DNA from 2 places in the Photobacterium sp. GB-1 genome. Region 1 is predicted to be linked to the other one. Evidence: predicted binding sites of a transcription regulator. Region 1 holds the regulator's gene; the other holds the start of a gene.
What was found. The regulator CRP, encoded in region 1, controls carbon source genes, mostly activating them, when cyclic AMP is high. The targets are predictions, from matches to a motif close to TGTGANNNNNNTCACA.
Positions count from the first base shown of each region.

Region 2: the regulator CRP is predicted to act here: its motif matches at 2,028-2,043, upstream of cdd (cytidine deaminase).

Region 1 is NZ_PYOB01000007.1:144,598-148,231, forward strand. It holds gene astD (succinylglutamate-semialdehyde dehydrogenase) at 1-167, shown strand, start outside; gene C9J45_RS10285 (DUF1338 domain-containing protein) at 212-1,000, shown strand; gene C9J45_RS10290 (hypothetical protein) at 1,056-1,238, opposite strand; gene crp (cAMP-activated global transcriptional regulator CRP) at 1,427-2,059, opposite strand; gene C9J45_RS10300 (OsmC family protein) at 2,439-2,843, shown strand; gene C9J45_RS10305 (phosphoribulokinase) at 2,913-3,634, opposite strand, start outside.
Region 2 is NZ_PYOB01000004.1:219,100-222,733, reverse strand. It holds gene C9J45_RS06910 (DMT family transporter) at 1-881, opposite strand, end outside; gene cdd (cytidine deaminase) at 1,031-1,918, opposite strand; gene C9J45_RS06900 (CidB/LrgB family autolysis modulator) at 2,147-2,830, opposite strand; gene C9J45_RS06895 (CidA/LrgA family protein) at 2,827-3,171, opposite strand; gene C9J45_RS06890 (hypothetical protein) at 3,297-3,634, opposite strand, start outside.

The DNA of each region.
Region 1 (3,634 bases):
AGTTAACGGGAGCGAGTGGAGATGCACCGTTTGGTGGCCCAGGAGCATCTGGTAATTTACGCCCAAGTGCTTACTACGCTGCTGATTATTGTGCTTACCCAATGGCATCAATGGAAGGTGAGGCAACATGCTTACCTGAGCAGTTATCTCCGGGTATTTCACTCTGAGACTAATAGGTTCACTGTATTACTTACAGTAAGGATTGTGCAGCATGGAACAATTATTTACCGCGTTATGGCAAGATTATACTCAGCGATTATGCCCTTCAGCGCTGAATATTCGGCAATTACTTACCGAAGATGCGTCACTTAGAAATGATCATATTGCGTTGCGTACCTTTGCACTACCTAAATGTGGTTTAGCAAGATTAGCGGCTCCATTTATTGCGGTAGGTTATAAACCCAAAGGTCGATATCATTTCAAAGCGAAAAAGTTATATGCAGAGCACTTTGAACATCCCGATCCTTCTGCGCCTAAAGTATTTATTAGTGAACTGCAATTAGGGTTATGTTCAACAGAGTTACAAACAGAAGTACGTCAGCTTGTCGATCAAGTTGATGATGCTTATTTTGCTGATCCTGCTTTTCTTTCTCAAGGTAAACCATGGCAGTTAAGCCGTGATAGTTATCAGTTTTTAAATGCAGAAAGTGAATATGCAGGGTGGGTGGCAGCGCATGGTTTTGGTGCTAATCATTTTACTGTTGATATTAATCAGCTTGAGCAATTTAATGAAATTTCTGAAGTGAACCATTTTCTCGAATCAAGTGGTTTTGACATTAATCAGGCGGGAGGTGCGGTAAAAGGCGATCCTACTGTGATGTTAGAGCAATCAGCAACCATGGCTGATAAAGTCATGGTCACGTTTTCTGATGGTGAGATGTTGGTCTCTGGCGGATTTTATGAGTTTGCTAAACGTTATTTACAGCCAGATGGTGAGATTTATACCGGGTTTGTAGAAGCTTCGGCAGATAAGATCTTTGAAAGTACTTATAACTCTTGAACAGTGTAAACAAGGCAATAAAAAGCAGCCAATTGGCTGCTTTTTTTTAAATCTGTTAATTATCGAGGGGCGATCCCCAAATACCACTGTCTTCAACAGGACAGCGACGTAAACCTGTTTGCTGTTCTAAATAACAACGACGGTCACTAAAGCCTGTCATCTCAATAGTTGTAGGTTGAGGAGCGATAGCACCAGGTACAGTGGTGTAGCTATTCGGGGCAAAACGTTCAATATCCATATAAAAACCAAAAAAAGATGAAGTCCATTCATTGCTTGAATTTAGCATTTAATTTGAGCAATACAAATTAATTAATGGCATTAATGACACACTTTTTAAAGGTATTTATGGGGGGATTATTAATCAATAAGAAATAAAAAAGCCGCAACAGTGTGCGGCTTTTTTCGTACGGTTAAAGACGTTAAAAATTAACGCGTACCGTAAACAACAATCGTCTTACCGTGAGCAGAGATAAGGTTCTGCTCTTCAAGCATTTTCAGAATACGACCCACTGTTTCACGAGAACAGCCAACAATTTGACCGATTTCTTGACGAGTGATCTTAATCTGCATGCCATCAGGGTGCGTCATTGCATCTGGTTGTTTTGCAAGATTTAGCAATGTCTGTGTGATACGACCTGTAACGTCTAAGAATGCCAAATCACCTACTTTCTGGCTTGTCACTTGTAGGCGACTTGCCATTTGAGCAGATAAGCGCATCAGAATATCAGGGTTAACCTGAATTAACTGACGGAATTTTTTGAATGAAATTTCTGCTACTTCACAAGGACTTTTCGCACGAACCCAAGCAGTACGCTCTTGATCTTCTTCGAATAAGCCAAGCTCACCAATAAAGTCACCTTGGTTTAGGTAAGAAAGGATCATTTCCTTACCTTCTTCATCCTTGATTAGTACAGCAACAGAACCCTTCACAATGTAGTACAACGTTTCTGCTTTCTCACCTGCGTGGATCAGCGTACTTTTCGATGGGTACTTGTGAATATGACAATGGGAAAGAAACCACTCTAAAGTTGGATCTGTTTGCGGTTTACCTGGAACCATATTACTAACTTCCTCTGCATTTGTTGCCCAACAGCATTGGTTTCTTTTCTAACTTTTATCACGAGAAAAAAAACTGCCTACTGATAGGGTATCCATTCAGCCGCTGGGCTGCAAGCTAACTTGAATAAGTTAGAGTGTATCCTTTTTCTGCGCCTTTTTCTTGATATTGATCTAGTAGATTCGTTCATTTCATATGGATAACTGTGCACAGGATCACAATGCGGCGAGATAATTTTAAGTGGTGCGATAAGTAATGATTATTACGACGATTTTTAGAGAGGAAAAAAGTTGTTATTAAGGCGGAGAATTAGGATTTACATTCATTATTTAATCAATAAGACTAGAGACAATTATTGGGCGTTTGAATAAGGATTAAGCGATGCAGTCCCGAGTAAAATGGGTAGAAGATATGACTTTTTTAGGTCAATCTAGCTCCGGTCATAGTGTAGTCATGGATGGTAATGGAGGGGATAAAGCTCCAAGTCCAATGGAATTGGTATTAATGGCGGCGGGAGGGTGTAGCTCAGTAGATGTTGTCAGTGGTTTACAATCCCAAGCGCAAAATATTGTGGGTTGTGAGGTTCTTATTTCAGCTGAGCGTCGAGAGCAAGCGCCACGTTTATTTACCGCAGCCAATTTGCATTTTATTGTTTCAGGTTTTGATTTAAATGAAACCTTAGTGGCTAACACCATTGCTGATTCTTTAGAGAAATATTGCTCTGTATGCTTGATGATTGGTGAAAAGGTTAAGTTGACTCATTCGTATGAAATCATCACTGCTTAATAATGATTGAGATGAAAAAGGTTGGTGTTTGTGCCAACCTTTTTTCTATTTATTTTCGTTTGTGCAAACTTAACTGATTTTCCCTGTATTAATCAGTTTCTCGATAAGGGGGCGCATGATCAATTCCATTGCAAAACTCATTTTTCCACCAGGGACGACAAGCGTGTTATGACGTGACATAAATGAGCCTTGGATCATGGAAAGTAAATACGGAAAATCGACATTATTTAAACCGCGAAATCGGATCACAACAAAGCTTTCATCTAAGCTTGGGATCCCTTTGGCACTCACCGGGTTTGAGGTATCAACGGTTGGTACACGTTGAAAGTTGATATGTGTGCGTGAAAATTGCGGAGTTAAATAATTTAAGTAATCGTCCATGGAGCGAACGATTGACTCCATCACCGCTTCGCGAGAGTGCCCTCGATCTCTCGTGTCACGAACAATTTTTTGGATCCACTCCAAGTTAACAATGGGTACCATGCCAATAAGAAGATCAACATGCTGTGCGACATGGATCTCGCCATCGACAACCCCACCATGTAAGCCTTCATAAAAGAGTAAATCAGTGTTTTCTGCTAACTGTTGCCACGGAGTAAACGTTCCGGGCATTTGGTTGTAGGGTACGGCTTCGTCAAATGTGTGTAGATAACGGCGAAAGCGGCCAGTGCCATCTTCACCATATTGTTTGAAAAATTGCTCTAATTGGGCAAAGTCATTGGCTTCTGAGCCAAAATAGCTGATATGTCGACCTTGCTCTTTAGCTTTGCGGATCTCAGTGTCCATTTCAG
Region 2 (3,634 bases), on a different contig from region 1:
TTTCGCTTTTCCCATTGGGTGATAAAGGCCACAGAAGCAATAATAATCGCCGCACCTAACCATAATCGACCCGGTGGTACCCAACCAAATACAAGCCAACCACCTAACACGTTTAGTGGTAATTTTGCGTGGTCGAATGGTTGAACAAATGACGCATCAGCGACGGCATAGGCTTTAGCAATCGCCCATTGTGCCAGTGCGGTTAACAGACCAGCAGCGATGATTAATGTCCATGTTGTGCCGCCTGTTGGCATAGTAAAATCAGGTAGAGCCAGTAACAAGTTAAATGGCGTGATCAGAATAAGTAAATACATCACAACAGTGGTTGGTGATTCTGTAGTAGATTGCTTTTTCACCATCAAAGAATAACCCGCCCAGAAAACCGCAGCGCCGACAGGTAATAATGTCGCAATACTAAATGAATCAGACCACGGCTCTAAAATGATCATTGCACCAATAAAGCCAGCAAGCGTTGCGCACCAACGTGCAGCGCCAACTTTCTCTTTTAGTAATACACCTGAGCCAATAGTTGCAAATAACGGTGAAGTCATAAGCAGTGCAATGCCTTGCCAAATAGGAACAGGATAGGCAAGTGCCCATAGCCAGAGTTGGATACCAATCACCGCAAGAAAGACACGGAAACAGTGCTGGAAGAATTGCTCTGTCTTTAGTGAACGGCGAATACCCATGGTTCTCAGCCATGGCAGCATAGCCACCAGTGCAACAAAGTATTGGATTAACGCAAAAGTAGTTGAAGAGACATGGAGCTTAATACTGAGAAATTGTGCAAGGCTATTTACAATCGCAAAGGCAAGGCCTGCAGAAAGCATCCATCCGGCACCTTGGACTGGGTTATGAACTGGGGTATGTGAATCAGACATTAAAAATTGGTTTCGTCAAAAAAGCATAGCGAGATAATACGCTTTTGTTTTTAGATAGCCAATATAACTGATTGTGTTGAATGCATTAGGCAATAAAAAACCGCCTATTATGGCGGTTTTACATCAACAGATATTGCTAGCACTAACGATTAGTAAGCAACATAAGTCATTTGAATATCAGGATTTAGTGCTTCTAGTAGTGCTTGAGTACGCGCTAATTGACTGATTAGGCTTTCTGCACTTTCTACTAATGCCGCTTCAACTAATTCAGATAGTTTGTAACCTGACATATTCATGTTGATTAGCGCAACTTGCAGCGGTGGTAGGCTTGGGTTAAATGCTGCATTTTCAGCATACATACCCACAAAAACACGACCATCTTTGGCTTTTAATGCAACACCACTGAAGTTCTTAGAGTACGGTGCATGAGAGCGGTTTGCAGCATCACAAGCAGCAACAGCAAGCTCTGATTGCTCAGCAATCGTAATACCATTATTAATGTCGCTTAATAGCGCATCTTTAATCCCAAGATCAGCAGGGCCGAAAGATTCAGGCAGGTATTGTTGCAGTGTCATTGGCTGACGTTCAGGAAGTTGAATAACTAAATCTTGCGCCGTATTCAATTCATTCATGAACTGACGACAGTGACCGCAAGGGCTGTAGTTAATCGTTACGTCTTTAATGCCTGTTTCACCTTTGATCCAAGCATGGCTAATTGCAGATTGCTCAGCATGGATCGTACACGCCATACTTGCGCCTACAAATTCCATATTTGCACCGAAATATAGGCGACCAGATGTACCACGAACAATAGCACCAACATAGAAATTAGAAATAGGAACAACAGCGTAAGCAGCAGCAACAGGAAGGAGAGCAAGACGAAGATCAGTATCAGATAAATTAGTTTGGGAAACTAACTGTTCAAATTGTTCAGGACTAATTGTTGAATCAAAATCTTTATCTTCAATAATTGGTCGTAAAGCTGATGCAAGCTCTTTAGGTAATTGACCTAATGCATCCATAACTTTTGCGTGCATTGGTGTGTTACTCCGTATTGTTGATGGAGAAACATTCTAAGTTAATTGTCATTAATCAAGTGTGATTTGAATCACATTAATAATGATAGTGTAGGTTGGTATACATTATCGAGAGCGAACTCACACATGTAAATGTAATTTTTCCTGTAATAAATAGTTATCAAAACATTATGAACTTAAAACTAATAAGAATTAGTGTTTAAGCTCATAACATGAGATAGGAATAACTTAGTGGAAAAACAGGTGTTCTAAAATAGGGAACATGATGGGAGCGAGTAACGTTGTCATGATCCCACAGATAACTAACGCTAATGAGCTAAATGCCCCTTCTTGATAATTTTCTTCGACAGCTTTTGCTGTACCTAAAGCATGAGATACCGTACCAATCGTTAACCCTTTTGCTAACGGATGGTAAATACGGACCAGTTTCATCACTGGATAACCTAACACCGCACCAAATAGCCCAACAATAATCACCATTGCTGCTGTAATCGCAGGAATCCCGCCAATTTGTTGAGAAGCGGCCATCGCAAGTGGTGTGGTAATAGATTTTGGTAAAATACTGGCTGCAAGTTGAGCATCAGCACCCATTAAAAACGCAATGGAGGTACCAAATGTCATCGACAAGATACTACCAACAAAACAGGCACTTAAAATTGTTTTCCACTTACGCTTAATTAAAGGCAGTTGCTGATATAAAGGTAAGGCTAAGGCCACTACCGCAGGACCTAACAAATAGTTAATTATTTCGTTATCTGCAAAGTAGGTTTCATACGGCACCTGTAACCAATGCAGTGCAGCGATTAAAATAATCAGCGAAATGAGCAATGGATTAAAAAGTGGATTACGAATCTTCATTGCTAAATAGCGCATGCTGTAAAATACCACTAGCGTTGCAACTAACCAGATCATGACTCTTTTTCCTTATGATGAAGCGCAAGGCCGATCACAAGCAATACAATTAATGTGCTGCCTAATGTGCTCGCAAAGATGATAGTTGCATTGTGCTTAATTAAACCAAGGTAGTTTATTAAGCCAACTCCAACAGGCACGAATAGCAATGCCATGTGTTTGATGAGTAAATTACAGGTTTTATCGACCCATTTTGTTTTGCATATGCCAGTAACGAGGCCAAAGAACAGTATAAACAAGCCAATAATACTGCCAGGGATCGGCAAATGAGTCAGATGTTGTATGCCTTGACCAAGTAAAAAGCAAAACATAACAATGGCAAAAGATCGAATGTAATCCATAGTAAAAAAAGTAATGCTAGAAAATTTTATTTATCATACAAATAAACGTGTTATTTGTCACACAAAAAAGAGCATTATTTAGATAATTCGTTAAAAAATGTAGATCGCGTGATATTTATTGATGCTTAATTCCACAAAAATAGACCAATGAGCGCGGCAAGTGTCAAAAGAATCGTCACTTTTAGCCAAATAAAATCGATTACCACATACTTAAACCATGCTTTATTGAATAACAAAGGCTTTTTTTTAGAAGGGGTAGCACGAGGGCAAGGACGGGTAGTAAAAGGCAGTCGACGTGATGTTTTCGAAGGTAATGGGACACGAAAGCCATAGTGAGGCACAACATGGATAGGTATCGCCATTACTCCGTTACATTGTAACTTCCCTGTAAGTGATACCAGTAGTAAATTCAAGTCATAATTGTGATCACTGGTTTCTTCAAACGCATCTAATGATGTAAACG